Regions from separate parts of the Streptomyces sp. NPDC026377 genome, predicted to be linked through region 1. Evidence: riboswitches for the same ligand, from Rfam matches in the RefSeq annotation. Region 1 holds a riboswitch; the other holds the start of a gene.
What was found. A riboswitch is a leader RNA that binds a small molecule or an ion and turns the genes downstream of it on or off. The one in region 1 is predicted to bind cyclic di-AMP.
Positions count from the first base shown of each region.

Region 1 (6,869 bases):
CTGGCGCATCGGGTACGCGAGGGCCACCACCAGCGAGCACATCACCAGGGCGAGCAGCGCGGCCCGCCCGGTGAGCCGGGAGCGGCGTGCCTGGCGCTTGCTCTGCGACCGGTAGACACGGGCCGCGGTCTGCTCGCCGAGCACCTTGAGCCGGGCCGCGGTGGAGAACCGGTCCCGGTTGCCCTTGGCCATGTCGCCCCGCTCCCCTCACGTACGTACAACGTCCCCGGACACGGTACGGGACCGCGGCCGGGGACGTACGTACGACAGGGCGGTGGGCCCTGGCCGTGCCTACTGGTTCGCGGGGCGGAAGCGCGGGAAGGCGCTGCGGCCCGCGTACACCGCGGCGTCGTCGAGGATCTCCTCGATGCGCAGCAGCTGGTTGTACTTGGCGACGCGCTCGGAGCGGGCCGGGGCGCCGGTCTTGATCTGGCCGCAGTTGGTGGCGACGGCGAGGTCGGCGATGGTGACGTCCTCGGTCTCGCCGGAGCGGTGCGACATCATGCACTTGAAGCCGCTGCGCTGGGCCAGCTCGACGGCGTCGAGGGTCTCGGTCAGCGAGCCGATCTGGTTGACCTTCACCAGCAGGGCGTTGGCCGACTTCTCCTCGATGCCGCGGGCGAGGCGCTCGGGGTTGGTCACGAACAGGTCGTCACCGACGAGCTGGACCTGGTCGCCGAGCCGGGCGGTGATGGTGCTCCAGCCGGCCCAGTCGTCCTCGAAGAGCGGGTCCTCGATGGAGACCAGCGGGTACGCGGCGACGAGCTCCGCGTAGTAGTCGGTCATCTCGGCGGCCGTGCGGGACTGGCCCTCGAACTCGTACTTGCCGTCCTTGTAGAACTCGGACGCGGCGACGTCGAGGGCGAGCGCGACGTCCTTGCCCGGGGTGTAACCGGCCTCCTTGATGGCCTCCAGGATCAGGTCCAGGGCGGCGCGGTTGGAGTCCAGGTTCGGGGCGAAGCCGCCCTCGTCGCCGAGGCCGGTGGACAGGCCCTTGCGCTTCAGGACGGCCTTGAGGGTGTGGTAGACCTCGGTGCCCCAGCGCAGCGCCTCGGAGAAGGACTCCGCGCCGATCGGGGCGATCATGAACTCCTGGATGTCGACGTTGGAGTCGGCGTGCGACCCACCGTTGAGGATGTTCATCATCGGAACGGGCAGCAGGTGCGCGTTCGGGCCGCCCAGGTAGCGGAAGAGCGGCAGGTCGCTGGCCTCGGAGGCGGCGTGGGCGACGGCGAGCGAGACGCCGAGGATGGCGTTGGCGCCGAGCGAGCCCTTGTTGTCCGTGGCGTCCAGGTCGAACATCGCCTGGTCGATCAGGCGCTGCTCGGTGGCGTCGTAGCCGACGAGCTCCGGGCCGATCTGCTCGATCACGGCGAGGACGGCCTTCTCGACGCCCTTGCCCTGGTAGCGGCTGGGGTCGCCGTCACGCAGTTCGATGGCCTCGAAGGCGCCCGTGGAGGCGCCGGAGGGGACGGCGGCACGGCCGGTGCTGCCGTCGTCGAGGCCGACCTCGACCTCGACCGTGGGGTTGCCTCGGGAGTCCAGGATTTCCCGGGCTACGACGACGTCGATGGACGGCACGAGCATCTCCTTCTGGGATGTGACGCGGAAAACGCCGGGCCGCGTGGTCCGGCACCCCTGAGCCTAACCGGCTCCGGGGCATCCACCAGCCGACCGACCGGCCCGTGGGACGAAACGGGGGGCAAAATGTTCCCGAACAAAACAAACCCCCGCGCCCTGCGGGTCCCCTGCGGGATGCGGTGCGGGTCCCCTGCGGGATGCGGTGCGTATTCGTCTGCGGCCCGGTGGGGGCTGGTCGCGCAGTTCCCCGCGCCCCTTCGGGTGCCTAGGTGCGCCTTTGTCCGCGGACCGGCTGGGGCTTGGCGCGCAGTTCCCCGCGCCCCTGGTGGTGCGGGCACCTACAGGGGCGCGGGGAACTGCGCGGGCAACACACCACCGGGCCGCAGGCGAACCCCCGGCCGAGAAGGGGCGCGGGGAACTGCGCGATCAGCCAGCGACGGCCCGCGGACGAAATCCCGGCTCGGAAGGGGCGCGGGCAACCCGCCACCGGCCCCCGGCCCAAGAAGGGGGGTGGGGGCCGTGTGCTCGGCCACAGACGGACCGCAGGCCCCGCACCCCCGGGCCGGGAGGAGGCTCAGCTCAGGTGGAGCTGCTGGTTCACGTAGATCAGGTTGGCGTCCTTGACGACGTCCTTGTTCAGCTCGAACAGCTTCTCCCAGCCGCCCTTGACCCCGTGCGCCGAGGCGATGGACCCCAGGGTGTCCCCGGCCTTCACCTGGTACTCGCCGTCGCCGGTCTTGACCGGGGCCGGACGGGACTCGCCGCGCGAGGCGGGGGCCGACTCGCGCTTCGGGGCGGGCGCGGCCTTGGGCGCGGCCTTCTTCGGCGCGGCCTTCTTCGGCGCGGCCTTCTTCGGCGTGGCCGGGGAGCCGGACGTGTCGACGTTCGCGGCCGAGCCGCCGGCGGTCAGGTTGCCCGCGCCGGCGCAGGACCAGGCACCCGGGCCCTGCATGGCGAGCAGCCGCTCGGCCGTGGCGATCTGCTGGCCCTTGCTGGCCAGGTCGGCGCGGGAGGCGTACTGCGTGCCGCCCGCCGCGGCCCAGGAGGACTGCGAGAACTGCAGACCGCCGTAGTAGCCGTTGCCGGTGTTGATGGACCAGTTGCCGCCGGACTCGCACTGGGCGACGGCGTCCCAGGTGGAGACGGAGGCGGCGGAGGCGGAGCCGGCGGCCATCAGCGGGGCGGCGACAGCGGCACCGGTGACACCGGCCAGCGTGACGACTCGGACGGCCTTGGACGGGCGGCGGTGCTTGCCCTTGCCGGAAAGCAGCATGGAGTTCTCCTCACCGACGCCTGCGAGGTGAGCTGTCGGGTTCGGGCGAGTGAGTGGCCCGGCCGCGCCCAGTGGCGCGTCTTCACCCCAAGCCGTTCCCTGGCCGCTTCGTACGTCTCGCCGTATGGCGTACGTCCCTCAACGGCCGGGCCCGGCGCTTACCTTGGGTCCCCCGCTCCTGCCTACGGCGCACAGAGCGTCGACTGTTCCCCGCGACCGGCGGCAGGATTCGGCGTTCCCGGTCGAAGGGGCCCGTGGTGACGAGCGCTTCGACCGTAAACACACCAACCCCTGATGTTCAAAGGGGCACATCAGGGAGAAATCGCCCCTCCCGACCCTCCCGCAACCCCCGTTTCCGCAGGTCGGGGGCGTAAGGCGCGTACCGGACGGACGGGACAGGGCAGTTGACGGAAAGAGACCCATGTCTCACTTGCGCAGAAGTGGACATAGGCCCCTGAACTACCCCTTGACCGGGGCCGGGTTGTCCGTCTTCGCCGGGTTCAGATCAAGGTTCTGGCCAGGCAGGATGAGGTTCGGGTCGGCGCCGATCGTCTTCTTGTTCGCCTTGTAGAGCGCGGACCAGCCGCCCTCGACCTTGTGCGAGCGCGAGATGTCCCACAGATTGTCGCCGGGGCGGACGGTGTAGTCGCCCTCGGCGGCGAGCACATCGCCCGACTCGCGTGACTCGGCGTCACCTCGCGAGGCGTGACGCCCCGATTCATGAGCGTTGTCCGTATTGCCCGGCTCGGTGGTCGCGGGGGTACCGGTCTCGGCCGGGTCCGGGGTGCCGCGGTGCTTGCCGCCGGTGGCGGACCCCGTGGCGGGGCCGGTGGCCGTGCCGGCGGGCTCGGTCGCGCCGTCCGTGCCGGTGGAGCCCGGCTTGCCGCTCGCGCCCGTGGACGGCGCCGAGGGCGTCGTGGAGGACTTGGGGGCGGTCGAGGACGACGGGGACGGCGTGGTGGACGCCGGCGGCTTCTTGGCGGGCGCGGACGGCGTGGCCGTGGTGTCCGGGGTCGCGGCCCCCTCCTCGGAGGGGACGTACGGCGAGGGCGTGGCGCCCGGGTCCACGGACGGGGCGCCGCCGCCCGTGGTGAGCCCGGAGATCCCCGAGCAGCTGGTGAAGGCCTTCGGGCCCTTCGCCGCGAGCACCTTCTCGGCGACCGCTATCTGCTGCGCCCGGCTGGCCAGGTCGGCGCGCTCGGCGTACGCCGTGCCGCCGTATTCCTGCCAGGTCTCCTGGGAGAACTGGAGCCCGCCGTACAGTCCGTTGCCGAAGTCGGCGCTCCAGGCGCCGCCGCTCTCGCACTCCGCCACGCTGTCCCAGGTGGACGCGGTGGCGGCGCTGGCGCCGCTCGCCGCGAAGAGCGGAAGGGCGAGGGCCGAGCCGGTCACCCCCGCCGCGACGACGAGTGCGGGAGCCTGGCGGGGGCGGCGGTGCCGTCCGTTCCCGGAGCGCATGCTGTGGCCTTCCGTGTGACTACGTCTATGACTGCTGAGCCGGGCGGGAAGCCTGGTTTGGCGAGTCGAGGGGTGAACGTAGCCGTACTCGAACGCTTGTCACAAGTCGATGCACCCGCGATAACGCGAACATCACAGTTTTGACGGACCGTCAGTTCCGCTGGGTGTGAACGCGACCGGAAGCGTGCGCAGTCCACGCATGATCAGGCCGCCCCGCCAGCGCAAATCGGCAGGATCTGCCGCTAGGCGCAGGTCAGGCAGGCGCCTCAACAAGGTGGCCAGCGCGGTCCTCGCCTCCAGTCTGGCCAGGGGTGCGCCCAGGCAGTAGTGGATGCCGTGGCCGTAGCCGAGGTGCTGGTTGTCGCGGCGGCCGAGGTCGAGCGTGTCGGGGTCGTCGAAGCGCTCGGGGTCGCGGTCGGCGGCGGCCAGCACGACCAGCACCGGGTCGCCCGCAGCGATGTCCTGGCCCCCGATCGTCAGCGGGCGGGTGGCGAAGCGCCAGGTGGCCATCTCCACGGGCCCGTCGTAGCGCAGCAGTTCCTCGATGCCGGTGTCCAGCAGGTCCGACTCCCCGGCCGCGAGCGAGGCCTGCAGCCGCTCGCGCTGCCCGGGGTCGCGCAGCAGCGCGTACATGCCGTTGCCGATGAGGTTCACGGTGGTCTCGAACCCGGCGAACAGGAGGATGAAGGCCATCGCCGCGGCCTCGTTCTCGGTGAGGTGCTCACCGTGGTCGCTGGCGCGGATGAGGCCGGAGATGAGGTCCTCGCCCGGGTTCTCCCGCTTGCGGTGGATGAGTTCGAGGAGGTAGCCGCGCATCTTCTTCACCGAGCGGGCCACGCCGCCGCGCGGGCCCTTGCCGTGCCGGATCATCATCCCGGCCCAGTCCCGGAAGTCGTCCTGGTCCTCGCGCGGGACGCCCAGCAGGTCGCAGATGGCGTAGATGGGCAGCGGGAAGGCGAACTCGTGGATGAGGTCGGCCTCCCCGCCCGCCGCGAAACGGTCGATGAGGGCGTCCGTCAACTCCTGCACCCGGGGCGCGAATTCGGCGACCGTACGCGGGGTGAACGCCTTCGACACCAGCCGCCGCAGCCGGGTGTGGTCGGGCGGGTCGATGTTGAGCAGATGCGTCATGAGCTCGGCCTTGCGCTCGCCCGGGATGCCCGTTCTGCCCCGGGCGTGCGCGGGCTCGTCGTGGTGCGCCGGGTTCTTGGAGAGCCGCTGGTCGGCGAGGGCCTGGCGGGCGTCCCCGTACCGCGTCACCAGCCACGCCTCGACCCCGCTGGGCAAGGTGGTGCGGCGCACGGGCGCGTGCTCCCGCAGCCAGGCGTAGGCAGGGTAGGGATCGGTGGCGAACTCCCAGGTGAACATCTCCGGGGCGGGGGGTGCCCCTGGCGGCGCCTGGTCCGGCGGGGTGGAGTGGCGGCCGGGGGCCCGGGTCGGCGGGGTCGGGGGCTGGGTGGCCGGGGTCGGGGCTCGGCCCGGGTCCTGGCCCGGAGTCGGGTCCTGGTTCCGGGGGTTCGTAGGGCTCACCGGTGTCAGGCCGTTTCCGTCGTGCGGATCGCGTCGCGGTACGCGCGTGCCGCCGCCCGCAGGGCCGCCTCCGGGTCCGTGCCGTCGGCCTCCGCCGCCACCGCCAGGGCGAGCAGCCGGTAGCCGATGCCCTCGCCGGAGGGCAGGGGCACCTCCAGGCCCGCCGTGCGGACCCGGGACGCCAGCTTGGCGGCGAGGGCGAGGCCGGGCTGGCCGAGGGGGATGCCATCGGTCACCGAGTCGCGGCGCTTCTCCTCGGCCTTCTGGCGCAGCCAGTGCTCCTTGACCTCCTCGGGCGTCTCGGCGTGCGCGTCACCGAAGATGTGCGGATGGCGGTGGATCAGCTTCTCCACGATCGTCCCGGCCACGTCGTCGATGGAGAACGGGTCCGCCCCGTCCTCCGCGCCCCCCTCCTCCGCGATCCGCGCGTGGAAGACGACCTGGAGCAGCACGTCCCCCAGCTCCTCGCGCAGCTCGTCGCGGTCGCCCTCCTCCACCGCCTCGACCAGCTCGTACGCCTCTTCCAGGGCGTACTTCGCCAGCCCCTTGTGGGTCTGCTGGGACGACCACGGGCACTCGCGGCGGATGCGGTCCATGACCTGGACGAGGTCGAGCAGCCGGGCGCCGGGCAGGTCGTACGAGCCGGGCAGCAGCTCCAGGTCGGGCATCGCGACCCGGCCGGAGCCCGCGAGCCGGGCCAGCCCGTCGGTGAGCCGGCGGTCGCCCTCGCCGGAGGGCAGGACGACGACCGTACGGCCCCCGGCGCACGCCGCGAGGAGCTCCTGGGCATCCGGCTCCGCGATCTCGGCCTCGACGCCCGCCTCGCGCAGATACGGCAGCTGCGGGTGGCCGGGGTCGGCGCAGAGCACCCGGTCGGCGGCGCGCAGCGTCTGCCACGCGGGCCAGGACAGCAGCCCGGGGGCCACCCGGTGGCTGGCGGTGAGCAGGACGACGCGGCCGGGTTCTTCGAGAGTCACCTCTCGAACCTACCCCGGCCGCCCGCCGCACCCGCCCCGGCCCGTCAGCC
Region 1 covers NZ_JBVHPV010000001.1:90,507-97,375, forward strand. The annotation lists gene ACZ4MU_RS00380 (FtsB family cell division protein) at 1-192, opposite strand, end outside; gene eno (phosphopyruvate hydratase) at 292-1,581, opposite strand; gene ACZ4MU_RS00390 (transglycosylase family protein) at 2,156-2,854, opposite strand; cyclic di-AMP (ydaO/yuaA leader) riboswitch at 2,857-3,054, opposite strand; gene ACZ4MU_RS00395 (transglycosylase family protein) at 3,314-4,312, opposite strand; gene ACZ4MU_RS00400 (cytochrome P450 family protein) at 4,445-5,680, opposite strand; gene ACZ4MU_RS00405 (nucleoside triphosphate pyrophosphohydrolase) at 5,848-6,819, opposite strand; gene ACZ4MU_RS00410 (SurA N-terminal domain-containing protein) at 6,864-6,869, opposite strand, start outside.

Region 2 (6,869 bases), on a different contig from region 1:
CCGAGCTCGCCGAGCGAGCGGACCGCCCGGACGCCGTCGATCTCGGAACCTCCTTCCGGGAGGGCCCGGTTGACCGCGTACACAGGCCCGGTGAACCCCGCCCCCAAGAGGTTGCGCAGCACCGTGCGGCCCACGCCGCCCGGCGCGCGGCCGGTGCCGATCACGGCCACCGAGCCGGGGGCGAGCAGACGCTGCACCGAGCGGGCCTCGGCGCGCTGCTCACGCGCGCGCTGCACCGCCAGCGACTCGGCGGTCGGTTCCAGATCCAGCGTGAGATGGACCGAGCCGTCCTCGAAGGACCGCTTCTGCTGGTAGCCCGCGTCCGTGAACACCTTGATCATCTTGTTGTTGGCGGGCAGCACCTCCGCCGCGAACCGTCTGATCCCCCGCTCGCGCGCGACCTCCGCGATGTGTTCGAGCAGCGCGGAGGCGACCCCGCGCCCCTGGTGGGCGTCCTGGACCAGGAACGCCACCTCCGCCTCGTCGGCCGGCGCCGAGGCGGGCCGCCCCTGGGCGTTGATCCGGTCGTAGCGGACGGTCGCGATGAACTCCCCGCCCACCGTCGCCGCGAGCCCCACCCGGTCCACGTAGTCGTGATGGGTGAAGCGGTGCACGTCCTTGGCGGAGAGCCGGGGGTAGGGCGCGAAGAAGCGGTAGTACTTGGACTCGTCCGACACCTGCTCGTAGAACGAGACGAGCCGCTCCGCGTCGTCGGTCGTGATGGGCCTGATCCGCGCGGTCCCCCCGTCGCGCAGCACGACGTCGGCCTCCCAGTGGGCCGGGTACGCGGGGTCCTGCGTCTTCTCCTGCGGAGCCTGCATACGGGCAGCCTACGGGTCGCGGGGCCGGTTGGGTCGGGTCAAGGTAGGGGGCAAGGTGGAGAGGGCGCCCGGGCCGAGGGGCCGCCGGATCCGGGACCGACGTCGGCACGAGCACCGCGCAGGACATGAGAGACTGGTCTAGACAACCGTGAGAGATCTCGAAGGGCATCACCATGGCTGAGCGCCGCGTCAATGTCGGCTGGGCCGAGGGCCTGCACGCCCGCCCCGCTTCCCTTTTCGTCCGCGCCGCCACGGCCTCCGGCGTCCCCGTGACGATCGCCAAGGCCGACGGCAACCCGGTCAACGCCGCCTCCATGCTCGCGGTGCTCGGCCTGGGCGCGCAGGGCGGCGAGGAGATCGTGCTGGCTTCCGAGGCGGAGGGCGCCGACGCGGCCCTGGACCGTCTGGCGAAGCTGGTCGAGGAAGGTCTCGAGGAGCTCCCCGAGACCGTCTGAGCCGGCCGACCGGTCCGGCTGCCCCGGCCCGGCGGGCGCGATCCCGCCGACTGCGGCCGGCCGGGAACCGGCGCCGCGCCGCCGTCCCGGCGCACCGCGTGTCACCGCACTTCGCGATCGGAGCCGCGGACCCGAATTCCGGGTCTGCGGCTCCTTTCCTTTTCCCATAGGTACTGCTCCGGCTTATGCGCCCGGTAACGCGGACCGGCCGACCCCGCCCGTGCATTCCGCGCCACTTTCGGGCAGCACGAATCCGCCCCGCCGAATCACCCCTTTGTATACGGCGAACCTGTTAAGCACGGGCGCTCGCGGTGTTTACGGCATGTTGCGGGATCCTCACGTCCGCCGGGCGCCGCAGCCGATAGGCGGAAAACGCGCGCTCGGCGTGGCGGGCGGCCAGCATCCTGGCCCGCTCGGCGTCGCCGCGGGCCAGCGCGTCCACCAGCGCCCCGTGCTCCGCCCAGTACTCGGCGGGCAGCGCGGGCTGCTCCGCCACGTACATCCACGCGATCTTGTGCCGCAGCTGGGTGAGCAGCGCGATGAGGCCGGGGCTGCCGGAGGCCTGGGCGAGCGTCTCGTGAAACCAGACGCCCAGGGAGCGCAGATCCTCGCCCTGGGCCCGCCGCACGCGGTCCTGGCCGAGCCTGACCAGGCCGCGCAGCACCTTGAGATGGGCCTCGGTGCGCCGGGCGGCGGCCCGCGACGCGGCCAGCGGCTCCAGCAGGGCGCACAGTTCGAGCAGGTCGGCGGCCTCCTGCTCGGTCGGCTCGGCGACACACGCCCCGGCGTGCCGGCGCGTGGTGACGAACCCCTCGGACTCCAGGGTGCGCAGCGCCTCGCGGACGGGCACGCGGGAGACGCCGTACCGCCGGGCTAGCACTTCCTCGGTGAGCCGGCTGCCGCGTGCGAAGAGCCCCGAGACGATGTCGTCGCGGATTGCCGTGCATACCGATTGCGCGGGAATGCGCATGACCGAACCTCCGCCTTAATCCCCGCGAAACGCGGTCGATCGACGCCTGTTCGGCGACTCTATTCCAGCGTCTGTTAATTCCCGGTGACGTGCCGTATGCCAGGCATATCTTTTGGCCATGGACGGGCGCGCGCGCCGGACGGCACGCCGAAGCCCCCGGCGCGATGCGCTCCGGGGGCTTGCGGTCGGGATGCGGGGACGGCCGGGTCAGACGTTGACGCCGTGCGAGCGCAGATACGCGATCGGGTCGATGTCCGAGCCGTACGCCGGGCCCGTGCGGGCCTCGAAGTGGAGGTGCGGGCCGGTGGTGTTGCCGGTGTTGCCGGAGAGGGCGATCTGCTGGCCCGGCTCGACGCGCTGGCCGACGTACACCCCGATGGACGAGAGGTGGCCGTACTGCGTGTACGTGCCGTCGTTCATCCGGATCACGATGTTGTTGCCGTAGGCGCCGCCCCAGCCCGCCTCGACGACGGTGCCCAGACCGACCGCGTGCACCGGGGTGCCCTCGCCCGCGTGGAAGTCGATGCCGGTGTGGCTGCCGGAGGACCAGATCGAGCCGCCGCTCTTGTAGCCGGTGGAGACGTAACCGCCGTCGATCGGGGCGACGAAGGAGTTGAGGCGCTTGCGCTCGGCCTCGCGGGCGGCGCGCTCCCTGGCCTCGCGCTCCTCCTTGGCCTTCGCCTCGGCCTTGCGCTTCGCCTCGGCGGCGGCGCGGGCCTTGTCGGCGGCGTGCTTCTGGGCGGCGGCCTGGGCGTCGATCCGGTCGGCGAGCGAGTCACCGATCACGATGGCCTGGGTGATGCCGGTGTCCTCGACCGAGGCGGCGGCGGACGCCGAGCTGTCGGCGGCCATGGCCGGGGAGGCGAGGGTGCCCACGACGCCGGCGGTGGCGAGGGTGGCGATGCCCGCTATGTTCGCGCTCTTGCGCGACACGGCGCTGGGCCGGCGGTGCTTCCCGGTGGCACGGGTGAACGCCATGGAGAGGCGGTTCCTTTCCTTCCATCTCGCCTACCGGGTTAGCTGACGGGTTCGGAGCTGGAAGGTCTCCTACGGGCCCCTCCGCGGGCGGAGGCTTCCGATTCACCCCAGGGACTGAGTGGGTCCCCGGCTCCCCTGGCTCGCGCCATTGGGGACTCGGCGATCGCTGTCCGGTGCCGCGGCTGCGACGGGTGGTGACGGACAGCCGGACTGACGCTAGACGGCTGATCTTTCAATCACCAAACAGACACGTCTTTTTGTTGCGCACGCCACATGACAGACAGGCAACCTCCCTAACAAAACGGGCATAAAGGCGGACCCCGGCGGCCACTCGGCCACCGGGGTCCCCATCCGGCCCGTCCGCCCGCCTTCGGCGGACGGCCCAATCAGCCCGCCACGACGGTGACTTCACCGATGCCGAGCGCCTTGACGGGCTCCGCGATCTGTGCCGCGTCCCCGACGAGGACCGTCACCAGACGGTCCACCGGGAAGGCGCTGACGACCGCCGCCGTGGCCTCCACGGTGCCGGTGTCGGCCAGGCGCGCGTACAACCGCGCCTGGAAGTCGTCCGGGAGGTGCTGCTCGACCTGGTCGGCCAGTGTCCCGGCGACGGCGGCGGCCGTCTCGTACTTCAGCGGGGCCACGCCCACCAGGTTCTGCACGGCCGTCTCGCGCTCGGCGTCCGTCAGCCCCTCGGCGGCGAGCTTGCGCAGCACCGTCCACAGGTCGTCCAGGGCCGGGCCGGTGTTGGGCGTGTCCACCGAGCCGCTGATGGCGAGCATGGCGGCGCCGGTGCCCTCGGGGCCGGAGCGCAGCACCTGGCCGTAGGAGCGCACTCCGTAGGTGTAGCCCTTCTCCTCGCGCAGGACGCGGTCCAGACGGGAGGTGAGGGTGCCGCCCAGGCAGTACGTCCCCAGCACCTGGGCGGGCCAGACGCGGTCGTGGCGGTCCGGGCCGATCCGGCCGATCAGGAGCTGGGTCTGGACGGCGCCGGGCCGGTCCACGATGACCACGCGGCCGGTGTCGTCGGCGGTGACCGGGGGCATCGGGCGTTCCTGGGCCGGGGTGCCCGTCCAGGCGCCCAGGGTGTCCGCCAGGACCGCGTCCAGGTCGGTGGCGCCCAGGTCGCCCACGACCACGGCGGTGGCCGCGGCGGGGCGGACGTACGCCTCGTAGAAGGCCCGTACCGCCGCCGCGTCGATCCGCGCCACGCTCTCCTCGGTCCCCTGGCGCGGGCGCGACATGCGCGCGCCGGCCGGGAAGAGCTCCTTGGAGAGCTGCTGGGCGGCGCGGCGCGCGGGGTTGGCCAGCTCGTGCGGGATCTCGTCGAGGCGGTTGCGCACCAGGCGGTCGACCTCGGCGTCGGCGAACGCGGGGGCCCGCAGCGCCTCGGCGAGCAGCCCGAGCGCCTTGGGGAGCCGGGAGACCGGCACCTCCAGGGAGACCCGGACGCCCGGGTGGTCCGCGTGCGCGTCCAGGGTGGCGCCGCAGCGCTCCAGGTCGGCGGCGAACTCCTCGGCGGAGCGCTTGTCGGTGCCCTCGGAGAACGCGCGCGCCATGATGGTGGCGACGCCGTCCAGACCGGCCGGCTCGGCGTCCAGCGGGGCGGCCAGGAAGATCTCGACGGCCACGACCTGCTGGCCGGGGCGGTCGCAGCGCAGCACGGTCAGCCCGTTGGGCAGGGTGGAGCGGTCGGGGGCGGGGAAGGCCCAGGGACGCGCGGTGCCGGCGGTCGGCTGGGGGTGGAACTGCATGGTCACGCCGGTCTCGCTCACTGCTCTGCTCCCTCTGCGTCGGCGTCGGCCGCCTCGTCTGCCTCTGCGGTGGTCGGCTCGTAGACCAGCACCGCCCTGTTGTCCGGGCGCAGGGTGGCCCGGGCCACGTCCCGCACCTCCTCGGCGGTGATGTCGAGGACCCGGTCGACGGCGGTCAGCGCGAGCTGGGGATCGCCGAACAGCACCGCGTACCGGCAGAGTTCGTCGGCGCGGCCCGCGACCGTGCCGAGCCGGTCCAGCCACTCGCGCTCCAGCTGGGCCTGGGCGCGCTCCATCTCCTCGGCCGTGGGGCCCTCTTCGGCGAACCGGGCGAGCTCCTCGTCGACGGCCGACTCGATGTCGGGGACGTCGACGCCGCCGGACGTCTTCACGTCCAGCCAGCCGAGCGAGGGGGCGCCGGCCAGGCGCAGCAGGCCGAATCCGGCCGCCACCGCGCTCTGGTCGCGGCGCACCAGGCGGTTGTGGAGGCGGGAGGACTCGCCGCCGCCGAGGACCGTGAGCGCCAGGTCCGCCGCGTCGCACTCACGGGTGCCGTCGTGCGGCAGCCGGTATGCGGCCATCAGGGCGCGCGCGGGCACGTCCTCGTGGACGACCTCGCGCAGCTGCTCGCCGATCACGCCGGGCAGCGTGCCGTCGCGCGGCGGCTGCTTGCCGTCGTGGGAGGGGATGGAGCCGAAGTACTTCTCGATCCAGGCGAGCGTCTGGGCGGGGTCGATGTCGCCGACCACCGAGAGGACCGCGTTGTTGGGCGCGTAGTACGTACGGAAGAAGGCGCGCGCGTCCTCCAGGGTCGCCGCGTCCAGGTCGGCCATGGAGCCGATCGGCGTGTGGTGGTACGGGTGGCCCTCCGGGTAGGCCAGCGCGGTGAGCTTCTCGAACGCCGTGCCGTAGGGCACGTTGTCGTACCGCTGGCGGCGCTCGTTCTTGACGACGTCGCGCTGGTTCTCCATGGACTCCTCGTCCAGGGCGGAGAGCAGCGAGCCCATGCGGTCGGCCTCCAGCCAGAGCGCGAGCTCCAGCTGGTGGGTGGGCATGGTCTCGAAGTAGTTGGTGCGCTCGAAGCTGGTGGTGCCGTTGAGCGAGCCGCCGGCACCCTGGACCAGTTCGAAATGGCCGTTGCCGTGGACCTGGTGCGAGCCCTGGAACATCAGGTGCTCGAAGAGGTGAGCCAGGCCGGTGCGGCCCTTGACCTCGTGGCGGGAGCCCACGTCGTACCAGAGGCAGACCGCGGCGACCGGGGTCAGGTGGTCCTCGGAGAGCACCACGCGCAGGCCGTTGGCCAGCCGGTGCTCGGTCGCTGTCAGGCCGCCGGAGCCGGCCTGGGCGGTGGCCGTGTGACCCATGGGCATGTACGTCCCTTCGATCGCGGTGAAGAAGTCCTGCCACTGTATGCAAGCGCACCGACACCTGGCGAAGTTCCCGGGTCGCGGTCGGCGTTGTCAGTGGGACGGTCCACAATGGTCGGCGTCAGCAGCAGACCTTGTTGGTGGTCGCTAAGAAGAACACGTTGGTGAAGGAGCCGCAGCCGCGATGGCCCGCCGCAGCACGAAGACCCCGCCGCCGGACGATTTCGAGGAGAAGATCCTCGACATCGACGTCGTGGACGAAATGCAGGGCTCCTTTCTCGAGTACGCCTACTCGGTGATCTACTCGCGGGCCCTGCCGGACGCCCGCGACGGCATGAAGCCGGTCCACCGCCGCATCGTCTACCAGATGAACGAGATGGGCCTGCGCCCCGAGCGCGGCTATGTGAAGTGCGCGCGCGTGGTCGGCGAGGTCATGGGCAAGCTCCACCCCCACGGCGACGCGTCGATCTACGACGCGCTGGTGCGGATGGCGCAGCCCTTCTCCATGCGCCTGCCGCTCGTCG
Region 2 covers NZ_JBVHPV010000013.1:152,419-159,287, reverse strand. The annotation lists gene ACZ4MU_RS25355 (bifunctional acetate--CoA ligase family protein/GNAT family N-acetyltransferase) at 1-821, opposite strand, end outside; gene ACZ4MU_RS25350 (HPr family phosphocarrier protein) at 995-1,276, shown strand; gene ACZ4MU_RS25345 (GntR family transcriptional regulator) at 1,569-2,246, opposite strand; gene ACZ4MU_RS25340 (M23 family metallopeptidase) at 2,454-3,224, opposite strand; cyclic di-AMP (ydaO/yuaA leader) riboswitch at 3,237-3,396, opposite strand; gene ACZ4MU_RS25335 (M16 family metallopeptidase) at 3,611-4,978, opposite strand; gene ACZ4MU_RS25330 (M16 family metallopeptidase) at 4,996-6,348, opposite strand; gene ACZ4MU_RS25325 (DNA gyrase/topoisomerase IV subunit A) at 6,530-6,869, shown strand, end outside.
Region 2: linked by a shared signal. The riboswitch ahead of ACZ4MU_RS25340 (M23 family metallopeptidase) and the one ahead of ACZ4MU_RS00390 (transglycosylase family protein) in region 1 are both predicted to bind cyclic di-AMP.